3 regions of the Microbacterium sp. NPDC056234 genome follow, and region 1 is predicted to be linked to each of the others. Evidence: predicted binding sites of a transcription regulator. Region 1 holds the regulator's gene; each other region holds the start of a gene.
The links. The regulator HrcA, encoded in region 1, represses chaperone genes, less so after heat shock. The targets are predictions, from matches to a motif close to TTNGCACTCGNNNNNNNCGAGTGCNAA.

Region 1 (7,300 bases):
GTGGACAGGATCGCTTCGCCCAGCACCTCGCTCGGGCGCGGTCCCCCCTCCTGCCGGAGCATACGAGCGGAACTGGTGACGTCGCTCGGGGCGAGGTCATGTCCTTGTCTGGTCATGGTGAGCAGTTCCTCCACGAGGGACTTGGCTTCGGCCACTCGGGCCGCGTCGCCGGTCAGGGTGATCTCGTTGCCGCGCACGAGCACCTGCACGTCGGGGTGCTCCTTCTCGAGCATCCGGAGCAGTCGATCCTGCGGGCCGAGCAGCTGCACCATGGCGACGCCGTCGGCGTAGATGCGTTCGGTGGCGCTGTTCGAATCGTCAGAAGCCAACGAGATCGCCTTCTTCGAGGTTGCCGAGCACGTGCGCGTGGACGTGGAAGACCGACTGGGCGGCGCTCGCGCCGTTGTTGAAGATCAGCCGGTACTCGCCATTGGCATGCTCGTCGGCGATGGCCTTCGCGGCCGCGACGATCTCGGCGAGCAGCGCTGGGTCGCCGGCTGCGAGTTCGGTGACGTCACGGTACTGCTCGGTCTTCGGGATCACGAGGGCGTGCAACGGGGCCTGCGGATTGATGTCCCGGATCGCGAACACCCGCTCGGTGTCGAGCAGGAGCTCACCGGGGATGTCCCCGGTGAGGATGCGCGTGAAGATCGAGGGGTCCGTCATGCGTCCAGTCTAGTCAGGGGCGGGCGTCCGCGGCCTGGCGGTGTTCTGCCTCACGGGCTCGTTCGTCTGGCAGGTGCGTGAGTCACCAGCGCCCGAGCTTCGCCGACAGGATGGCGACTGCCGCGGGGCCTGCGGTCGACGTGCGCAGCACGGTGTCGCCGAGACGGACGCGCTCAGCGCCCGCCGATGACAGACGCTCGAGCTCGTCGGGAGCGATCCCGCCCTCCGGGCCGACCACGAGGACGAGGTCGCGTCCATCCGGCTCGATCGCCGACAACCGAGCGTCTGCGGTCGGATCGAGCACGAGGACGCGCTGATCGGCGGCCCGCTGCGCGAGTTGCGCGGTCGAGAGGACCGCCGTCACCTCTGGGATCCAGGCGCGATGCGCCTGCTTCGCCGCCTCGCGGACGATCGATGCCCAGCGCTCGCGGCCCTTCGCCGCCTTGGGGCCTTCCCAGCGGGAGATGCTCCGGGCCGCCTGCCACGGCACGATCTCATCCACCCCGAGCTCGCAGGACGCCTGCACCGCGAGTTCGTCCCGATCGCCTTTCGCGAGGGCCTGGACGAGCACGAGTCGTGGCGCCGGGGGCTCGACGGCGATCCGGCGCGTCACCTGCACGTCCACGCGGGACGCGGACACATCGACGGCGGTCCCTTCGAGCCAGACCCCTGCGCCGTCACCGATCGTGATCGTCTCACCGACTCGGACACGGCGGACGACCGCGGCATGCTTCGCCTCGGCTCCCGCGAGTGAGACGATGCTGCCCTCACCCGCATTCGATGCGGACTCGACGACGAAATGCAGCGCCATGGATCAGTGCCCGCGGAAACGGTCGCGGAGCTTCGAGAACAGACCCTGCTGGAACTGCGCGAGCTGGGGCTCCGGAGCCTTGGCCTTCTTCGCGAAGTCCTCGATCAGCCGACGCTGCGCGGAATCCAGCTTGGTCGGCGTGAGCACCTGCACGCCGACGCGCAGGTCGCCGCGCTGCGTGCCTCGCAACGGCGTGATGCCGCGGCCCTTGATCGTCAGCACGTCACCCGACTGGACACCGGGTCGGACCTCCAGCTCGACAGGGCCGTCGAGGCCCTCGATGGTGGTCTCGGTACCGAGGATGGCGTCCGTCATCGCGACTTCGAGCGTCGCCAGCACATCGTCGCCTTCGCGGCTGAACGTCGGATGCGATGCGACGGTCACCTCGACGTACAGATCACCGTTCGGACCGCCGGCCTTGCCGACCTCCCCGGAGCCGGGAAGCTGCAGACGCAGACCCGTCTCGACGCCGGCCGGGATGTCGAGCGACACGGTACGACGCGACCGGACGCGCCCCTGGCCGCCGCAGGTCGCGCACGGATACGGGATCGTCGTGCCGTAGCCCTCGCAGGTTCCGCAGGGCTGGGACGTGACGACGTTGCCGAGGAGGCTGCGCACCTGGCGCTGCACGTGACCGGAGCCGCCGCAGATGTCGCAGGTCACCGGCGAGGTGCCCTCCTGACAGCAGGAGCCGTGACATGTCTCGCAGAGCACCGCAGTGTCGACCTCGATGTCACGATGAGCGCCGAACACGACGTCGCCGAGGTCGAGGTTGACGCGCACCAGGGCGTCCTGACCGCGCTCCCTCCGCGATCGCGGTCGCGCACTGCGACCACCGCCCGCCGCGCCGAAGAACGTCTCGAAGATGTCCCCGAAGCCGCCGAATCCGCCGGCTCCGAACCCGCCGTTCTCGTCGCCGCCCATGTCGTAACGGCGTCGCGATTCCTCGTCACTGAGCACGTCGTATGCGTGCGTGACGAGCTTGAACCGCTCTGATGCGTCGTCACCGGGATTCACATCCGGGTGCAGCTGCCGCGCCAGTCGCCGGTATGCCTTCTTGATCTCGTCCTGGGAGGCGTCGCGCGCCACCCCGAGGACCTCATAGTGGTCCGCCACAGTCACCTCTCGTCTTCGTCGAGCAACCGGGACAGGTAGCGGGCCACGGCCCGCGCTGCTGCCAGATTGCTCGGATAATCCATCCGGGTCGGACCCATCACGCCGACGCGCGCCATCCCACCGGGGGTGGCGTAGTTGCTGGCCACGATGGAGGCCTCACCCAGCCCGAACGGCTCGTTCTCCGTGCCGATGCTGGCCGCGAGCCCGTGCTCGTCGGTCACCATCTCGCTCATCAGCCGCAGCAGCGTCACCTGCTCCTCGATCGCTTCGAGAAGCGGGTGGATGCTGCCGCGGAAGTCCTGTTCGCGACGGGCAAGTGTCGCTGCGCCCGCCATCACGAGCTTCTCCTGGCGGAACTCGTCGAGCTCTTCGGCGATGACGCCGGCGAGCACGCTCTGCGCGATGTCCGACCTGCCGGGCCTCACCGTCGCAGCGAGACCGCCGACGAGTTCGCGAGCCTCGCTCACCGCCCGCCCGGTGATCGATGCGGACAGTCGGGCGCGCAGGACCGCGACCTCGGCCTCGTCCAGGTCGACCGGCAGCGCGGCGATGCGCTGGGAGACGCCACCGGCATCGGTCACGAGCACGACGAGCAGGCGGTTCGGTGCGAGCGCGACGAGCTCGAGGTGCGTGAGGTGCGCGCGCGCGAATGACGGGTACTGCGCCAGCGCGACCTGACCGGTGAGCTGCGTGAGCACGCGAACGGTGCGCGCCATGAGGTCGTCAAGGTCGGCGGGGTCCGCGAGGAACATCTCGATCGCGCTGCGCTGCGCCGTCGAGAGCGGTCGCAGCTGCGCGAGATGGTCAACGAAGACGCGATAGCCCTTGTCCGTCGGCACCCGGCCGGACGATGTGTGCGGCGCGGTGATCAGCTCTTCGTCCTCGAGCAGCGCCATGTCGTTGCGGATGGTCGCGGCCGAGACTCCGAACGAGTAGCGATCGACGATCGACTTGCTGCCCACCGGCTCGTGCGTGGCGACGTAGTCCTGCACGATCGCGCGAAGGACCTGCAGACCGCGTTCGCTGACCATGACCTTCTCCCTCCCGCTGGCACTCACCGCTTCAGAGTGCCAATTCTACCCGCCGGTCGGCCTCAGCCGCGCTCATCTTCGGCAACGGATCCCGAGGGGCGGACGCGCGCCCCCGCATCCACTGCCGCTCAGTCGGTGAGTTCTCGCACGACGGCGTCGGCGAGCAGACGGCCCTTCAACGTCAGCTGCACGCGGCCTCTCAGCGCCGCGCCAGGCTCCACGAGCCCATCCGCGATCAGTCCGGCGACGCGGGCTCGCTTCGGCTCCGGAAGGTCCGCGATGGCGAGACCGTCGCGGATCCGACTCAGCAGCAGTACCCGTTCGAGCATCCGGGATTCGTCATCCGGGCGCTCGGTGCCGGCAGCCGGCGACTCGCCACCGGCGAGTCGCTGGGCGTACGCCGCCGGATGCTTGACGTTCCACCACCGCAGGCCCGCGATGTGACTGTGCGCGCCGGGCCCGAAGCCCCACCAGTCCGTGCCTCGCCAGTACGCGAGGTTGTGGCGGGAGCGATTCTCCGCAGCCCCTGAGCCGCTCGAAGGGCGGGACCAGTTGCTCACCTCGTACCACTCGAACCCGGCCTCCGCGAGACGCTGATCCGCTGATTCGTACATGTCGGCCTGCAGGTCGTCGTCCGGGGTGGGCACCTCGCCGCGGCGGATCTGGCGCGCGAGCTTCGTGCCGTCCTCGATGATCAGGGCGTAAGCCGAGATGTGGTCCGGTTCCAGCGCGAGCGCGGCATCCAGCGACGTCTCCCAGTCGGACAGCGACTCCCCCGGTGCTCCGTAGATGAGATCGACGCTCACGGCCAGCCCGGCCTCGCGCGCGGCATCGACCGCCGTTCGCACATTCGACGGCTCGTGAGTGCGGTCCAGCGCCGCGAGTACGTGCGGCACCGCGGACTGCATGCCGATCGACAGTCGCGTCACCCCGGCATCGGCCAGCGTCTGCGCCACCCCGGGCGTCACGGTGTCCGGGTTGGCCTCGACCGTCACCTCTGCCCCATCGCGCAAGCCGAACGCGTCCGTCGCCGCCGTCAGCATCCGGGCCAGGTCGCCTGCGGGCAGCAGTGTCGGTGTGCCCCCGCCGAAGAAGACCGTGTCCATCGGACGCAGCGCGCCCGCATCGGCGAGCACGCCGCGCGCGAGCGCGATCTCGGTGATCAGCGTCGAGGCGTAGTCCTCCTGCTTGGCACCGCGCAATTCGCTGGAGGTGTAGGTGTTGAAGTCGCAGTACCCGCAGCGCACCCGACAGAACGGCACGTGCAGGTACGCCGAGAAGGGCGTCCCCGGCTCGATCGGCAGGTCGGATGGCAGGCGTCCGTCCACCGGGGCCGGGTCACCGACCGGAAGGGGTCCTGCCATCAGAGCGGCGTCGCGTACAGTGGCGAGATCGCTCGCAGGTAACGTGCGAACAGCTCTCGACGACGCCGCTTCACCAGCGCGGGCAGTGTGCGATAGAGCAGGCCGTTCGGTGCATCGAACGCGCGGACCGTGAACCACACCTCGTCGTTGTCCTCGCGCCACTCCACATCGAAGGACTCTTCGCCGCGGACGACGGAACCGCCGACGGTGCCGAGCACGAAACCGACCCGCCTGGCTTCCTCCGTGACAGAGATCACTCGCAGCTCGGCGTCGGCCCGCATGCCGGCCACGCGTCCGCGCAGGTGCACCGTCATACCGGCCCCCGCGTAAGGCAGGCCTTCGGAGTCGAAGCGCTGCTCGATGTCGCGACGGCTCGGAGCGATGGCGTTGCCCTCGGCATCGAAGCTGACGCCGGCGTACGAGGGTCCGGATGCCGGGCGCACGTCCTCGACCGAGAGACCGGCCGCGCGCTGCGCCGTCCACGAGAGCAGGGCATCACCCGCCGTTCGAAATCGCTCGAGTCCGCTGCCGATCCGCCAGGACTGCTCCGCAGGGATGCTGTGCTCCGGCGGATACTGCATGAGGTCGGGGGCGTGCGTCGCCCCCACGGCCGCATAGTCCACCGTGTCGTCTCGGAAGGTACCGCGCCGCATGATCTCCAGCCTACCCATCCTGGCTGAGAGGGTCCTGGCGACGCACGGCATCCTTCGCGATCTGCACGTGACGACGGCGCGTCGAACGCTGCACTGCGCGCAGCACGGAGGCGACCGCGCCGGACGGCGTCTCGAATCCGGCTCGCCGCTCGAGGTCCGACCCGCGGGACAGCTCCGCGACGCGAGCATCGGCGCGTGCGGGAACACGGACCGAGCGCTCATCGAGACGGAGTCCCTTCGGGACATCGACCACCGGATGCCGCGTGATCCCGCGCGGGTACGGCGGCAACGGCATCCCTACTTCTTGTCCTTGCCCTCGACGTCACCGGAGAGCGCAGCGATGAACGCCTCCTGAGGGACCTCGACACGACCGACCATCTTCATGCGCTTCTTGCCCTCCTTCTGCTTCTCGAGGAGCTTGCGCTTGCGGGTGATGTCACCGCCGTAGCACTTGGCGAGCACGTCCTTGCGGATGGCGCGGATGGTCTCGCGAGCGATGATGCGGGCACCGATCGCGGCCTGGATCGGAACTTCGAACTGCTGGCGAGGGATGAGCTTGCGCAGTCGTTCGGCCATCATCGTGCCGTACGCGTAGGCCTTCTCGCGATGCACGATCGAGCTGAACGCGTCGACCTTCTCGCCCTGCAGCAGGATGTCGACCTTGACGAGGTCGGCTTCCTGCTGGCCGGAGGGCTCGTAGTCCAGCGAGGCGTATCCCTGAGTCTTGGACTTCAGCTGGTCGAAGAAGTCGAACACGATCTCGCCCAGCGGCATGTTGTACCGCAGCTCGACGCGCTCCTCGGAGAAGTACTCCATGCCGAGCAGGGTGCCGCGGCGCGACTGGCAGAGTTCCATAACCGTGCCCACGTAGTCCTTCGGCAGCAGGATCGCCGCCTTGACCATCGGCTCGGACACCGACCCGATGCGCCCGTCGGGGTACTCGCTCGGGTTCGTCACGACCACGGTCTCACCGGTGTCGCTGGTGAGCACTTCGTAGATCACGCTCGGTGCGGTCGTGATGAGGTCCAGCCCGAACTCCCGCGAGAGCCGCTCGGTGATGATCTCGAGGTGCAGCAGCCCGAGGAAGCCGCACCGGAAGCCGAATCCGAGCGCGACCGAGGTCTCGGGCTCGTACTGCAGCGATGCGTCCGACAGCTTCAGCTTGTCCAGCGCCTCGCGCAGCTCTGCGTAGTCGCTGCCGTCGATCGGGTAGATCCCCGAGAAGACCATCGGCTTCGGATCCGTGTACCCCGCCAGCGCATCGGATGCCGGCTTCCGCGCGGTCGTGATCGTGTCACCGACCTTGGACTGACGGACGTCCTTCACGCCGGTGATCAGGTAGCCCACCTCGCCGACGCCGAGCCCCTTGGAGGGAATCGGCTCCGGGCTGGAGACGCCGATCTCGAGGAGTTCATGCGTGGCGCCGCTGGACATCATCTGGATCCGCTCGCGCGGGCTCAGGCTTCCGTCGACCATGCGGACGTAGGTCACGACACCGCGATAGGCGTCGTAGACGGAGTCGAAGATCATCGCCCGCGCGGGGGCCTGCGCGTCGCCAGTGGGTGCGGGGATCTCCTGAACGAGCCGGTCCAGCAGCTCCTGCACCCCGACGCCGGTCTTGCCAGAGACGCGCAGCACGTCCTCCGGCTTGCCGCCGAT
Region 2 (7,300 bases), on a different contig from region 1:
GAGCCCTCGAGGCTGACGGGAAGATCCGGCCAGTCCTTGAGGTTGCCATCGACCAGGTACAGCGAACCGGTGTCGATGCCCGCGTTGCCCAGCAGCGGCGCGATGGTCGCGAACTGGTCGTAGGAGACGACGGCCACGGCATCCGGCTTCTCGGCCGCGATCGTCTGCACCTGCGCGTTGAACTGGCCATCGCCCTGGTTGTAGGAAGCGTCGGCGACGACCTCGCCACCGGTGCCCTCGAACGTCGACTTGATGGCCTCGAACAGACCGGTGCCGTACGGGTCGTTCTGGTAGATGATGCCGAGCGTCTTGTGCCCGTCCTCGGCGATCTGGTTGCCCAGCACCTCGCCCTGGAGCAGGTCGCTCGGCGCGGTGCGGAAGTACAGGTCGTTGATGCCGGAGAAGTCCGGCGACGTGTTCGACGGCGAGACGGTGAGGATGCCTGCGCCGGCGTTGCCGTCCAGGATCAGCTTCGTCACGCTCGAGGATGCGGCACCGACCATGGCGTTGATTCCGGCGCTCTGGAGGTTGGTGATCGAGGTCTCGTAGGCCTTGTTGTCGAGGTCGCCCTCGTCTTCACTGACCAGCTCGACCTGGATGCCGGCGTCCGCCTCGTTGATCTGAGCGACGGCGAGCTGGACGCCCGCCTCCATGGGGGCGCCGAGGAAGGCCAGCGTTCCCGTCGCGGGCAGGAGCGAGCCCAGCGTCAGCGACAGATCTACGTTCTCGGGCCGCTCGTTCGCCGCTTCGGACGACTCGGGTGCGGGCGTGGGCGTGCTGCACCCCGCGATGACCAGCGCCGTGGCTCCCAGCAGTGCGATTCCTGCCAGCAGCTTGGGGCGCGAACCCTGCAAACCGTTCATATTGCTCCTTCGACAACAGCGGACGTGGCGGTACCACGTTCGGGTGGTCTAACCCTACGACCGGGCCCGATACCGGCAGGTATCGGTGCGCTAACGATCTTGTTTCGCGTTGGTGACGGCGCCACCGGCGCGGTCAGATCAGCTCCGCGGATGGGACGCGCCGGTGGCGTCGTGCAGCGAGGATGAGGTCGACGACGAACACTGCGACGGCCACCCAGACCAGGATGAATCCGATCCAGCGCTCGGTCGGCATCGGCTCGTGGAGGATGACGACGCCGATGAGGAACTGCATGATCGGGGTGATGAACTGGATCATCCCGATGACGGTGAGGTTGATGCGTCGAGCGCCGGATGCGAACAACAGGAGCGGCACGGCCGTGGCGACACCGGCGAAGCACAGCAGCACCGTGTGCCAGACCCCGTGGTTGCCGATCGTGATGCCCGTGGTCATCCCGACCGCGACGAGCTGGATGACGGCGATGGGGACGAGCCAGAAGGATTCGAGGGTCAGTCCGCTGACGGCATCCACCGACGGTCCGATCTTCTTCTTGATGAGCCCGTAGAAGCCGAACGAGAGCGTGAGGGTGAGTGCGATCCACGGAACCGAGCCGTAGGCGACGATGATCACGATCACGGCGAGAGCCGCGATGCCCACGGCGACCCACTGCAGCCGGCGCATGCGCTCGTGCAGGATGAAGACGCCCAGCAGCACGGTGGTGATCGGATTGATGAAGTAGCCCAGCGCCGTCTCGACGACCTTGTCGTCCAGCGTGCCGATCAGGAACGCTTGCCAATTGACGTAGATGAGCACGCCGGCGAGGGCCGTGAGACCGAGGAGCCGCGGTTGGCGGACGATCGCCAGGATCCGCTGCCAGCCTCGCGTGATCGCGAGCAGGAGGAGGCAGAACACGAGCGAGAACAGCACCCGCCAGGCGACGATCTCCCAGGGGCCGGTCGGCGCCAGCAGGAGGAAGTACAGCGGCAGGACGCCCCAGAGCAGATACGCGCCGAGGGCGTACATCACGCCCGTCGTCTGTTCGCTCCGTGGCGGGGTCTTCGTGGTCACTGATCAACCCTACGACCGGGCTCGGACGCCGGATGCCATGGGCCGTGACGTTGGCAGGAAACGGGTCACCCCTGGCCGGGGATGCACGAGGGCCCGGATGCGTGATGCATCCGGGCCCTCGAAGCGATGGTCGCTGAGATCAGCGCACGACGACCGCGAGGACGTCGCGAGCCGACAGGACGAGGAACTCGTCTGCGCCGAACTTCACCTCGGTGCCGCCGTACTTGCTGTAGAGCACGCGGTCGCCGACGGCGACGTCGAGCGGAACACGGTTGCCGTTGTCATCGATGCGGCCGGGGCCAACGGCCACGACCTCGCCCTCCTGGGGCTTCTCCTTGGCGGTGTCGGGGATGACCAGTCCACTCGCGGTGGTCTGCTCGGCCTCGACCTGCTTGATGACGATGCGGTCCTCGAGCGGCTTGATGGAAACCGACACGGTCTACCTCTTCTTTCTTGACGCTGACACGAAAGACTCGTTCGCACTCTCAACCCGAGAGTGCTAATGCCAGTGTAGGACGTCGGCTGGCACTCACGCAATGCGAGTGCCAGTGAGGCGTATCGCGGTGGGCGAACGCATGCCGCGTAGGCTGAACCGGTGGAGATGACCGAGCTCGCCGCCCTGCTCACCCCGGACGGACTGCGTCTGCTCGACGACGTCGGGAGCATCGATTCCACGACCGATGTCGCGAGGGTCGTCTCGCGACTGCGCGCTGCCGGCCACTCCCCCGAGCTGGTCTCCGCCGTCGTCGGTCAGGCCAGGCTGCGCACGAAGGCCGCGGCGAAGTTCGGCCCGTTCGCCGACCGGATGCTGTTCACGCAGGCGGGTCTGGAGCAGGCGACGCGATTGGGCGTCGCGGCGCGGCACGCCGGCCGGATGCGGGCCGCGGGAATCCAGCACGTCGCTGATCTGGGCTGCGGCATCGGCGGCGATGCCCTCGCTTTCGCGGGCGCGGGTCTGTCGGTGACCGCCGTCGACGCGGACGAGGTCACGGCGGCGATCGCCGCATACAACCTGGCGGCGTTCGGAGAGGATGCCTCCGTGTCGCACGGCACGGCCGAGGATGCTCTCGGCACCGTTCTCGCCGCGCGCCCGGACGCGGGCCCCACGGCGATCTGGATGGATCCGGCGCGTCGCACCTCGGGCCACCGCGAGACGCGGCGCGTCACGGCATCCGGCTACTCCCCGTCACTCGATTGGGCCTTCGACGTCGCCGCCCGCATCCCGACCGGAATCAAGCTCGGCCCAGGACACGATCGCGAGGCTCTCCCCGAGGATGCCGAGGCGCAATGGGTCAGCGCGGACGGCAGCGTGGTCGAGCTCGTGCTCTGGAGCGGCGCGCTCGCGCGCGACGGCGTCCGCCGCGCCGCGCTCGTCATCCGCGGCGACGAGTCGCACGAACTGACCGCCGGTGCGGATGCCGAGGACGCCGAGGTCCGTCCGCTCGGCGCCTTCGTGCACGAGCCGGACGGCGCGGTGATCCGCGCCCGCCTGATCGGGGACGTCGCCCGGAGCCTGGACGCCGGGATGCTGGACGAGCACATCGCCTACCTGACCGGCGATGCCGCGGTGACGAGTCCGTTCGTGCAGTCTTTCCGGGTGCGCGAGTCGATGCCCGTGAACATCAAGGCGATCAACGCCGCGCTGCGCCGTGCCGACATCGGAACGCTGGAGATCAAGAAGCGCGGTATGGACATCGACCCTGCGGCCTTCCGCAGGAAGCTGAAGCTGAGCGGGTCCCAGAGCGCGACACTGCTGCTCGCGCGCATCGGCACCCAGCGGATGGCGGTGCTGGCCGACCGCGTGTGACGCGGATCAGCCGACCGGCTGGATCTCATCCTCCGGCGTCCGGGTGATCAGGAGCTGGCGCGACGACATCTCATCCGTGAAGGTGAGCTCGAACGTGGTCTGCTCCCCCGCCCCATCGGGCTCGCCCGCATCGTGCGAAATGATGCTGAGCCTCAACGGCTGATCCGCCAGGCCGCGGGTCGGAGCGCACGTCTCGAGAGGGATACCGATCTCGCCGATGTAGATGAGGCAGCTCTGTCCACCGGCGACCGACGCGAGCCAGACCGGGTAGGCCTCGAACGCTCCGATCATCTCCAGAGCGTCCGCAGCGAAGTTCTTCGCGATCACAGCGGAGTCCCGCGCGACGACATCCTCGGATACGCGCCCCACCTCCTCGCGGATGAGCCAGTGGGTCGTCAATCGACCGGCCATTTCGCCGTCCGGTGTCACGATCGCCAGGGCCGTCGTGATCGTGACATGGCCGCTCTCGTCGTCGGCGCGCGGATAGGACACGGCCATCGAGTCTCTCCGGGCGACGTATTCCGTCGCGCAGGTCGCTGCGCTGCCTGCCTCGTCGCCGACGATGAGGCACCGCTCCGCGCCGTGCTCCCTCGTCGCAGCCCAGGCGACGGGACTCACGTCGCCGCCGATCTGCGTACCGGCATCGACCGCGAGTGCCCTGAGCGAGCCGTCGTCGTAGTCGCCCGTCGCAGCGATCGAATCCTGCCAGTCCTGCTGCTGGGCGGTCAGCTCGATCGAGGACGCCCGCGTTCCGGCCGCCAGCGCCCAGCCGGCGCCGACCCCGACGAGGACCGCGAGCGCGACGACCGCGACGGGGACGAGCCGGCTGCGCAGCCGACGCCGCGCCGTCGCGACGACGTCGGACGCGGCCTGACGGTGCCCGGTCTCGGCTGATTCGGCTGCGCCGGCATCACCGGCTTCGAGCGCCTCCCGTCCCGGGTCGGTGTCCTCCGGGAGACCACCGGCCGGAGAGAACCCTCGTGCCGCGTCCTGCAGTTCCTGCAGCCGCTGCGCCTGGGCATCCGTCAGTGCACCATTCGGCCCGTACGCCTTCGCCCGCAGCTCATCGAGTTCTGCGGCCTCCGCTTCCGTCACGGCTCGACGTCTTCCGTCGTGTCGTCGATCGAGACATCGATCCCCTGCGCCGGCACCCGCTCGATCGTGAGCGTCGGCCCCCGCGAGCTCGAAATCGCCACGTGATAGCGCGCGACGCCGCGGTCCGCGTCCGCGATCTCCAGAGTCACGTCCTCGTCCGCGTGCTGAGTGCAGGCGCGCTCGACGCCGTCCACCACCGCGACGATGACGCATTTCCCCGTACCGGTGTACTCCAACCAGATGGGCCGGTCGTCGTCGTATCCGACGATCTGCAGGCCTTCACCGCCGATGCCCGTCGCCCGTTCGATCCGATCGATGATCGCGAGCTCGTCCTCGGTGTACTGCGACCGCCAATCCCACATCTCCGGTGTCCAGACGTTCGCGATCACCACGAGGTCGCCGCCGATGTCCTGACCCACGCTCACGTTGAGCCCGCTCGCGTCGCCGGCATCGTCGGCAGGCAGATTCATCGAGGCGTACAGGCCGGCACCCTGCTCACCGAACTGCGAGCTCGGGATGCATGTCCGCTCGACCCGGTCGCCGATCGTGAGGACGACGCACCGGTCCTCTCCGTCCTGTCGTGTCGCATGCCAGATCGTCACCCCGTGCGACTGTCCGATCGGCGTGATCGATCCCGGATCGTAATCCCCATCGGCCTCCAGCTCCACCTGCTCGGCCCCGACCGAGAGCGACAGGGCGATCGAACGCACGATGTCCTGGCCGAACGCGACGAACCCGATCCCGACCCCGACCAGCAGCGCGACGCCGACGGCCGCAACCGGAAACCACCGGCGCTTCAGGAGGCCGCGGAGCCCGGCGGGCTGCGGCCGAGCGTCGGGCCCGGCGACACCTGATTCCGGCTCGGTTCCGGGCTCGCCGTCCGGCGTCCGGACCTCAGCGGCATCCACCGGCTGCGGGGGGATGCCATCGCCGTGGCGATCCGGAACGGGTTCTGCCGCGGCCGTCACCGAGCTCTCAGCGGCGGCCCGGCGCGCCGACCCCTGCAACTCGTCGAGACGCCGGGCCTCGGCATCCGTGAGCTCGCCGCCCGGACCGTACGCCTTGGCGCGCAGGTCCCGCAGCTCGCCGTCGTCAATGCTGTCCGTCATCATCGGTCCCCCGTCAGCCGGCGTCGCCTGCCGCGCCATCCACGATCGCGCCGCGTTCGACATCGACGTCGACATCGGTCATGCCGCCGATGGTCTCGGTGATCGTCAGATACGCGGCTCCTGTGACCTCGCCGTCCTCTGCGGCCTCCCCCGGCGACAGCATCCGACTACCCGAAGATTCCCGGCTGCATCGCCGCCCAGATCAGCCAGCCGGCGCTGTACAGAGTTGCGATGCCCCCCAGGACGAGCGCCCAGACCGCGACGGCCTTGCTCTCCAAGGGCCGCCGCAAGGACATGATCGCGGCGACCACCGCGACGATGGCGACGGGAATTCCCCAGCCGACGAAGAACGAAGCGACCAGCGCGACGATCGCAGCCAGCAGCGCCCATGGGGCGAGTCGCGAGTTGTCCTGCTCGATCGGCTCGGTGATGCTCGGCGCCCAGGATCCGACGGCATCCGGATCCGGGCCGCTGACCACGACCGGCTCGATGCCCACCGGGCCGGTCGGCAGCTTCGTGTACCCCTCGCGCCGCGCCCCTGGCAGCCGTGCGGCACCGGCGGGTTTCTCGACGTCGGGGCCGGCGCCCTCCAGGCGCGGTTCTCCCGACTGCCCGCTCACGCCGCGACCTCCGCGCGCTCGGCGACCTGGATCTCGGTCACCGGCAGGGTCGAATCCGCTCCGAACGCGAGGGTGGAGGGGCGGCGGCCGGACGAGATCAGCTCGGCGGCGAGGGCCGCGACCATGGCGCCGTTGTCCGTGCACAGCGACAGCGGCGGGATGCGCACGGTGACATCGGCGGCCTCCGCGCGCTCCAGTGCGACCTCGCGCAGGCGTCGATTGGCGATGACGCCTCCGCCGAGCAGCAGACGCGGCACGCCCAGATCCTGACAGGCGGCGAGCGCCTTCGTCACGAGCACGTCGACGACCGCTTCGCGGAAGCTCGCCGCGACATCCGCCACGGGAACCGGAGTCCCCTCCGCCTCGCAGCGCTCCACCCACCTTGCCACCGCGGTCTTCAACCCGGAGAACGAGAAGTCGTACCGATGCTTCGCCATATCGGATGCTCGGGACAGCCCCCGCGGGAAGCGGATCGCCTTCGGGTCGCCGTCCACGGCCGCCCGATCGATCTCCGGTCCGCCGGGATACGGGAGCGCCAGCAGACGCGCGACCTTGTCGAAGGCCTCGCCCGCTGCGTCGTCCATCGTCTCGCCAAGCAGTTCGACGTCCGTGGTCAGATCGCGCACGTGCAGCAGCGACGTGTGGCCGCCGGACACGAGCAGCGCGATCGTCGGATACTCCAGCGGCTCGGCATCCGGGGTCAGGATGTCGGCGGCGATGTGCCCGACGAGGTGATTGAC
Region 3 (7,300 bases), on a different contig from region 1:
AGGCCGGCGTTGAGGGCGATCTGCTTCAGCGGAGCCGAGATCGCGACACGAACGATGTTCGCACCGGTCGCCTCGTCGCCGTCGAGCTCCAGAGCGTCGAGTGCCTTGGTGCCCGCCTGGATGAGCGCGACGCCACCGCCGGGGACGATGCCCTCTTCCACAGCAGCCTTCGCGTTGCGGACGGCGTCCTCGATGCGGTGCTTGCGCTCCTTGAGCTCGACCTCGGTCGCAGCGCCCGCCTTGATGACGGCGACGCCACCGGCCAGCTTCGCGAGGCGCTCCTGGAGCTTCTCGCGGTCGTAGTCGCTGTCGGTGTTGTCGATCTCGCGACGGATCTGGGTCACGCGACCCTCGATCGCGTCAGCCTCGCCGGCGCCCTCGATGATGGTGGTCTCATCCTTGGTGATGATGACCTTGCGCGCACGGCCGAGCAGGTCGAGCGTGGTGTTCTCGAGCTTGAGGCCGACCTCTTCGGTGATGACCTGACCACCGGTGAGGATCGCGATGTCCTGCAGCTGCGCCTTGCGGCGGTCGCCGAAGCCGGGAGCCTTGACGGCAGCCGACTTGAAGATGCCGCGGATCTTGTTGAGCACGAGAGTAGCGAGAGCCTCGCCCTCGACGTCCTCGGCGATGATGACGAGTTCCTTGCCGTCCTGGATCACCTTGTCGACGACCGGCAGAAGGTCCTTGATGTTGGAGATCTTCGAGTTGGCGATGAGGATGTAGGGCTCCTCGAACACCGCCTCCTGGCGGTCGGGGTCCGTGACGAAGTACGGGTTGATGTAGCCCTTGTCGAAGCGCATGCCCTCGGTGAGCTCGAGCTCGGTGCCGAAGGTCTGCGACTCCTCGACGGTGACGACGCCCTCCTTGCCGACCTTGTCGATCGCCTCGGCGATCAGCTCGCCGATCGAGGCGTCAGCGGCGGAGATGGATGCCGTGGCCGCGATCTCCTCCTTGGACTCGATCTCCTTGGCGCTGGAGAGGAGCTCCTCGGTGATGGCCGTGACAGCCTTCTCGATGCCCTTCTTCAGCGAGATCGGGTCAGCGCCGGCCGCGACGTTGCGCAGCCCTTCGCGGACCAGAGCCTGAGCGAGGACGGTCGCGGTGGTGGTTCCATCACCCGCGACGTCATCGGTCTTCTTGGCGACCTCCTTGACGAGCTCCGCGCCGATCTTCTCGTACGGGTCGTCCAGCTCGATCTCCTTGGCGATCGAGACGCCGTCGTTCGTGATCGTGGGTGCGCCCCACTTCTTCTCGAGTACGACGTTGCGACCGCGCGGGCCGAGGGTCACCTTGACAGCGTCGGCGAGGATGTTCAGGCCGCGCTCGAGACCGCGACGGGCCTCCTCATCGAAAGCGATGATCTTTGCCATGAGTTTTGTCGTCCCTCCTGGACGTTTACGTTCGGTTTAGCACTCAGAGTGATCGAGTGCTAACGCCCATTCTGGCACTCGACCCCATCGAGTGCAAGCCGCGTACGCGCAGGGAGAAACAGCAGCCTCGCGATGCCTGCCACGGTGTAGGAGCGGGTCTACTCCGCCGGAGCTTCGGCCGTGCGGTCGAGCCCGATCACGATCGTCAACTGCGCCTGAGCGGTGGTGTTCATCGACGCATAGGCGTTGCTCTGCTCGACGAGCGCCCCACCGATGAGACCGGCGAGGCCGAGCGCGGCATCCGCATCCGCGTCGTCCACGTAGTAGACGGTGGTGTCCGCGAAGTCGTCAGCGTCGCTGTCGGTCGCGAAGACGAGCTCGGGGTTGTACCCCGCAGTGATCAGCTCGTCGCGCATCTGATCGTCCAGGCCGTCGTCCGGCGTGGCGTTCAGGATCATGACCGAGTACGAGGTGTCGACGATCCCGGTCTCCTCCGGCGCCGGCGCGACGCTCTCCTGGTCCGAGGGGAAGAGCGCGATGCGCCCCATGACGACGAGGGAGACGAAGATCCCGACGACGAGCAGGACGAGTGCGGCGACGACGGACCACAGCAGGAGCATCCAGCCATTGCTGCCTGGATTCTCGGCGCGGTGAGCACCTACGCGTCCGGACGTGCGGGGGACATCGTCGAAACGATCACGAGCGGGCTTGGACACCCCTCGATGCTAGGGCATGCATCTCGGCATCCTCATCAGGGACGTTCAGGATGCCCTGCGCGCGGTTCTCAGCCGACGAAGCCCGGCATGCGCACGTTGCGCTGCACTCCGCGGGAGTCTCGGATCCGGCGCAGTCGACGCACCAGCAGCGGGTCGTGCTCGAGAGCCTGCTCGGTGTCGATGAGTCGCCAGAGGAGTTGGTAGTAGCGCGCCGGGCTCATCCCGAGCTGCGCGCGGATCGCCTCTTCCTTCGCACCGCTGTGCCGCGGCCAGGAGACCTCCAACGCGAGGATCGCGCGGTCGCGGTCCGTCAGGTCTCCGAGCATGGCAGAAGCCTACGCCGCGGGTGCCCGATCCCCGGAAGCCACTCCCGGCTCTCCAGAACAGCCAGTTCCCAGCCAGCGCGCGCCGACAGGCGCTCGGGCGCGCGAGAGGACCCCACGATCAGCCACACACCGTGCGAGTTCCCAGCCAGCGCGCGCCGACAGGCGCTCGAGCGCGCGAGAGGACCCCACGATCAGCCACACACCGTGCGAGTTCCCAGCCAGCGCGCGCCGACAGGCGCTCGGGCGCGCGAGAATAGACAGAGCATCGACTCAGGAGGTCCTCATGTCCTACAGCGTGAACAAGTCCGACGCCGAATGGCGTGCCGAACTCGGCGACCAGCAGTACGCGGTGCTGCGTCAGGCGGCGACCGAGCGCGCCTGGACGGGCGAACTGCTCGACGAGGAACGCGCGGGGCTGTACACCTGTGGCGCGTGCGGTGCGGAGCTGTTCAAGAGCGGCACGAAGTTCGACTCCGGCTGCGGTTGGCCCAGCTTCTACGAGTCGGTCCGCCCCGACGCGGTCGAGCTCATCGAGGACACCACGCTCGGCATGGTGCGCACGGAAGTGCGCTGCGCGAGCTGCGGGTCGCACCTCGGGCATGTGTTCCCGGACGGGTTCGGCACGCCGACCGGCGACCGCTACTGCATGAACTCGCTGGCGCTCAACTTCACTCCCGAGGTGCCGGAAGCTCCGCAGTCGTGAGTGCACTCGACGCCGTCCGTGCGCGTCAGTCCTGGTCGAAGGTCACCGAGCAGGCTCCGACTCGTGCGGAGCTGCTGCCGCTCGTCGCGGCAGCAGGACGGGTCGCAGATCATTCGTCACTGCGCCCTTGGCGGCTCATCGAGCTGCGCGGCGCTGACCGCGAGGCGCTCGGCAAGGCGATCGCGAAGGCGGAAGGCGACAAGCACCCGTCGTCGAAGCCGCTGCGCGCTCCGCTCCTGATCGCCGTGGTCGCGAGCTATCGCGCGAGCGAGAAGGTTCCGCGCTGGGAGCAGGAGGCCGTGGCCTCCGGTGTCGCCCACACGCTGAGCCTGCTTCTCGATGAAGCCGGCTGGGGCGTGCTGTGGCGCACGGGCCACTACACCCGTTCGAAGGCCGTCGCGAAGGCGCACGGACTCAAGAAGAATGAGGAGCTGCTCGGCTGGCTCTACGTCGGGGGCAAGCCGGCGAAGAAGCCCGGCCGCCGCAAGCCGGTCGACGCTCGCGCTCTGCTGACGAGGATGCCGCAGAAGAAGAAGCAGTAGTCCCTGTCGACTGCTTCACTCAGCGTCGGCGGGGACGTGCCAGCGCGGCGAGGACGCTGGCCACGGCCACAGCCACCATCGCGATGGTCTGCCAGAGCGCGGGTCCGGCTTCGGCCGGCCAGACCGCATCGATGATCACGGCGGTCACGAGCTGCCCGAGTACGGATCCGAGCCCCAGCAGCAGGACGCCGGTCCGGGCGACGAGCGCCGCTCCGAGGAAGATGTAGACGACACCGAGCAGACCGCCGAGGTACATCCACGGTTCGGCCGGCAGCGGGTTCGGCGGTCCACTCACGAGCGCACTGATACCGGCCCCGATCGCGAGCACGATCGTGCCGGCGATGAAACTCATGGTCGTTGCGATCACGGGCGATTCGACCGTCTGCGCGAGGCGTCCGTTCGCCGCCTGCTGCCAGGCGATGCCGATGCCTGCGGCGAAGGGCAGGATCAGCATCCACAACGGTGCGGACTCCAGCACTCCGCCGCCGAGCGAGATCACCACGGCGAGGAGCGCCAGTGCGCCCCCGGCGACGCGTCCCATCGTCACGGCGACGACACCCGCAGGCCCGAAACCGATCCGGTCGAGGATCAGACCGTGCAGCGTCTGCCCCGCCACGACGCCGACCGTGAACAGGGACACCCCGAGGACGGCGGCGGTCAGGCCCTGCGTCGTCACGGTCAGTGCCCCGCACGCTCCGCCCAGCAGCATCCACGGCGGAATGCTGCGGGACCGGATCCCGCGCCACAGGCGCGCCATCCCGGATCTCCCGGAGGGCACCACCGCGACCAGTACGACCAGCAGCAGAAGACCGGATCCGAACGAGACGAGGCCCGCAGTGACGCCGCTGTCGAGGCGGACGCCGAGGACGCCGTTGATACGGGCCTGGACCGCGGTCATCGCACCGATCGACACGGCACCGCCGATCCCTGCGAACGCGGGCAGCTGGCGGATACGGGTCACTCCGTCACGCTACCCGAACGCCCGGATGTCCGTGCCCGGGGATACCCTTGCGACATGTGCGCGAGCTATGGACTCGATCCTCGATTCACCGACGCCGAGCTGCTGGCCGAGGCGGATGCCGACATCCTCGACGGCCTGCGGGAGTGGGCCGAACGCAATGCCGGCGAGACGCTCCGCCCGACCGGCAAGAATCTGCGCAACCTCAATCCCATCGTCGTGCCGCAGGACGGCCAGGCCACGCTCGAGCCCGCGTGGTGGGGGTTCCTCGTGAATGGCGAGCCGGCGAAGTTCCCCTCGATCAACACGCGATCCGAGCGACTGCAGGATCAACCGGGCAAGGCGCGCGCACGGGCGATCGTCCCGGCCACCGGCTGGTTCGAACTGCGCAAGCCCGACCGGGTGTGGCACGAGTTCGGTCTCGACGGCGGCGCACTGTTCGGCATGGCCGCGGTGACGCAGCGGGGGCGGACAGCCGACGGCGAACGGTTCACGTGCTTCTCGATCGTCATGCGCCCGGCGCCCGAGCACCTGGCCGGAATCCACGATCGGATGCCGGTGCTCATCCCCACCGACTACGCGCGCGAATGGCTGCAGGCCGAAGGCGGACGGGAGGTGATCGACGAGGCGCTGGCGGCCGCGGCATCCCTGGACCAACGGGTCGTCGCGACACCGCGCAGCAACGACAAGGGCGTCGACGAGAAACTGTTCTGATGGATGACGAAACCCTGCTGAAAGCAGCGACGGCACGTGCCGACGAACTGCCCGGCGCCGGACTCGAGCACCCCTTCGGCCCGGAGTGGGACGTGTTCAAAGTGCGGGGCAAGGTCTTCATGCTGCAGACGCACCACTCCGGCCGCGCCATGGTGACCGTGAAGTCGCATCCCGAAGACGCCGAAGCACTGTGCGCCGCCTTCGCCGACGTCGCCCCGGGCTATCACATGAACAAGAGGCACTGGATCTCGGTGACTCCTGGTCCGTCGATCGAACCAGGGCTGATCGAGGAGCTCGTGACGGAGTCCTATCTACTCGTCGTCGAGAAGCTTCCGCGTGCGCAGCGTCCGGTCGACCCGAACATGTTCGGGGTCTCCTCACCTCACCAGGCGTAGGCCTCCGGTGCCTGCCCGCCCGGGCCGGGGAAGATCTCGTCCAGCGCGTGCAGGTCGTCCGCGCTGAGCTCGATGTCGAGAGCGGTGACAGCCGACTCCAGCTGCGCGACGGTGCGCGGGCCGATGATGGGCCCTGTCACGCCGGGCTGGTGCAGCAACCACGCGAGCCCCAGCGCGGCGGGCTTCCATCCTCGCTCCTGTGCGAAGCGCTCGTACGCCTCGACCTGGTCCTGGTGCTCGGCGCGGGTCTGGGCGGCACGGCCGGTGTTGGAGCGAGCGTTCGCATCGGAGGATCCGCCGCTGAGGAGCCCGCCGCTGAGCGGCGACCACGGCAGGATGCCGAGACCGTATTCGCGGGCTGCGGGGATGACTTCGAGCTCGATGGTGCGATGAGCGAGGTTGTAGAGCGACTGCTCGCTCACCAGGCCGAGGAAATGCCGTTGCTTCGCGATCTCGTTCGCCTGCGCGATGTTCCACGCTGCGAAGTTCGAGCTGCCGGTGTACACGACCTCGCCCCGAGAGACGAGGAGCTCCATCGCCTGCCACATCTCCTCCCAGGGGATGTGACGGTCGATGTGGTGGAACTGATAGAGATCGATGCGGTCGGTCTGCAGCCGGCGCAGTGAGCCGATCGCTTCGCGGCGCGTCTGCCAGGCCGACGCGCCGCGGGCGTTGACGACATCGCCGTCGTCGGTCGGTGCCACCATCGGCGAGTGCACCTTCGTGGCCAGCACGATGTCGTCCCGCACGCCGGGACGCGCCGCGAACCAGCGTCCGATGATCTCCTCGGTCGCGCCGCGTCCGCCGCTGCCGCCGTACGCGTTCGCAGTGTCGAAGAAGTTCACGCCCAATTCGAGAGCACGATCCATGATCGCGAAGGAATCCTCTTCCGAGGTGCGATCGCCGAAGTTCATCGTCCCGAGGATGATGCGCGAGACCTGCGTGCCGGTGCGTCCGAGATGCGTGTAGTCCATGCGAGCCATCCTGGCACGGTGGCTGGGGGCGAAGGGCGAAACGGAGCCGACTGCGGGACTCGAACCCGCGACATCCTGTTTACAAGACAGGTGCTCTACCAGCTGAGCTAAGTCGGCGTAGGGCGCCGGGGCGCCGCTGGAAAGAGTCTATGGCACCGCACCGACCGGCTCACGACCGGTCAGCGGGATGTCAGCGGGACGTCACTCGGCGGGAGTCTCGGTCACAGCCGGTGTCTCGGTCGTGACCGCGGTCTCCGACGGCGCAGGGGTCGGTGTCGCCGTCTCGGCCGCCTCGTAATAGGCATCGCTGGAGACGGTGAGCACGAACTGCGAGAACTCGGCCGGGTCGTTGAGCGATCCGACGTAGGCCTGACCGTTGACGACGACCATCGGAGCCGCGCTCAGCGCCAGGTCCTCAGAACCGGGCAGCGGCCCTTCGAGGGCACGAGCCGTGGCGTCCTTCGCCCAGGACACGAAGTCCTGACCTTCGATGCACGAGCGCACCTTCTTGCCGGCGTCGACGCCGACCGCACCGGCCAGATCTGCGAGCTCGACGTCCGAACGTCCATCGCTGTCGACCTCGGGCTGACCGATGAGCA

Region 2: a site for HrcA is predicted at 2,452-2,478, ahead of groES (co-chaperone GroES). Genes of this name have one in related genera too.
Region 3: a site for HrcA is predicted at 1,410-1,436, ahead of groL (chaperonin GroEL). Genes of this name have one in related genera too.

Annotation. Positions count from the first base shown of each region.
Region 1 covers NZ_JBHJTE010000002.1:699,185-706,484, forward strand. The annotation lists gene ACFCYE_RS09300 (PhoH family protein) at 1-272, opposite strand, end outside; gene ACFCYE_RS09305 (HIT domain-containing protein) at 319-666, opposite strand; gene ACFCYE_RS09310 (16S rRNA (uracil(1498)-N(3))-methyltransferase) at 749-1,477, opposite strand; gene dnaJ (molecular chaperone DnaJ) at 1,481-2,593, opposite strand; gene hrcA (heat-inducible transcriptional repressor HrcA) at 2,596-3,624, opposite strand; gene hemW (radical SAM family heme chaperone HemW) at 3,753-4,988, opposite strand; gene ACFCYE_RS09330 (DUF1990 family protein) at 4,988-5,641, opposite strand; gene ACFCYE_RS09335 (hypothetical protein) at 5,652-5,936, opposite strand; gene lepA (translation elongation factor 4) at 5,939-7,300, opposite strand, start outside.
Region 2 covers NZ_JBHJTE010000003.1:595-7,894, forward strand. The annotation lists gene ACFCYE_RS09385 (ABC transporter substrate-binding protein) at 1-863, opposite strand, end outside; gene rarD (EamA family transporter RarD) at 997-1,884, opposite strand; gene groES (co-chaperone GroES) at 2,069-2,365, opposite strand; gene ACFCYE_RS09400 (SAM-dependent methyltransferase) at 2,525-3,736, shown strand; gene ACFCYE_RS09405 (hypothetical protein) at 3,743-4,831, opposite strand; gene ACFCYE_RS09410 (hypothetical protein) at 4,828-5,940, opposite strand; gene ACFCYE_RS09415 (hypothetical protein) at 5,954-6,103, opposite strand; gene ACFCYE_RS09420 (hypothetical protein) at 6,108-6,560, opposite strand; gene tsaD (tRNA (adenosine(37)-N6)-threonylcarbamoyltransferase complex transferase subunit TsaD) at 6,557-7,300, opposite strand, start outside.
Region 3 covers NZ_JBHJTE010000005.1:256,129-263,428, forward strand. The annotation lists gene groL (chaperonin GroEL) at 1-1,373, opposite strand, end outside; gene ACFCYE_RS15050 (LytR C-terminal domain-containing protein) at 1,532-2,089, opposite strand; gene ACFCYE_RS15055 (DUF3263 domain-containing protein) at 2,158-2,415, opposite strand; gene msrB (peptide-methionine (R)-S-oxide reductase MsrB) at 2,699-3,118, shown strand; gene ACFCYE_RS15065 (nitroreductase family protein) at 3,115-3,660, shown strand; gene ACFCYE_RS15070 (DMT family transporter) at 3,680-4,621, opposite strand; gene ACFCYE_RS15075 (SOS response-associated peptidase family protein) at 4,676-5,332, shown strand; gene ACFCYE_RS15080 (MmcQ/YjbR family DNA-binding protein) at 5,332-5,727, shown strand; gene ACFCYE_RS15085 (aldo/keto reductase) at 5,715-6,701, opposite strand; tRNA gene ACFCYE_RS15090 (tRNA-Thr) at 6,746-6,818, opposite strand; gene ACFCYE_RS15095 (DsbA family protein) at 6,903-7,300, opposite strand, start outside.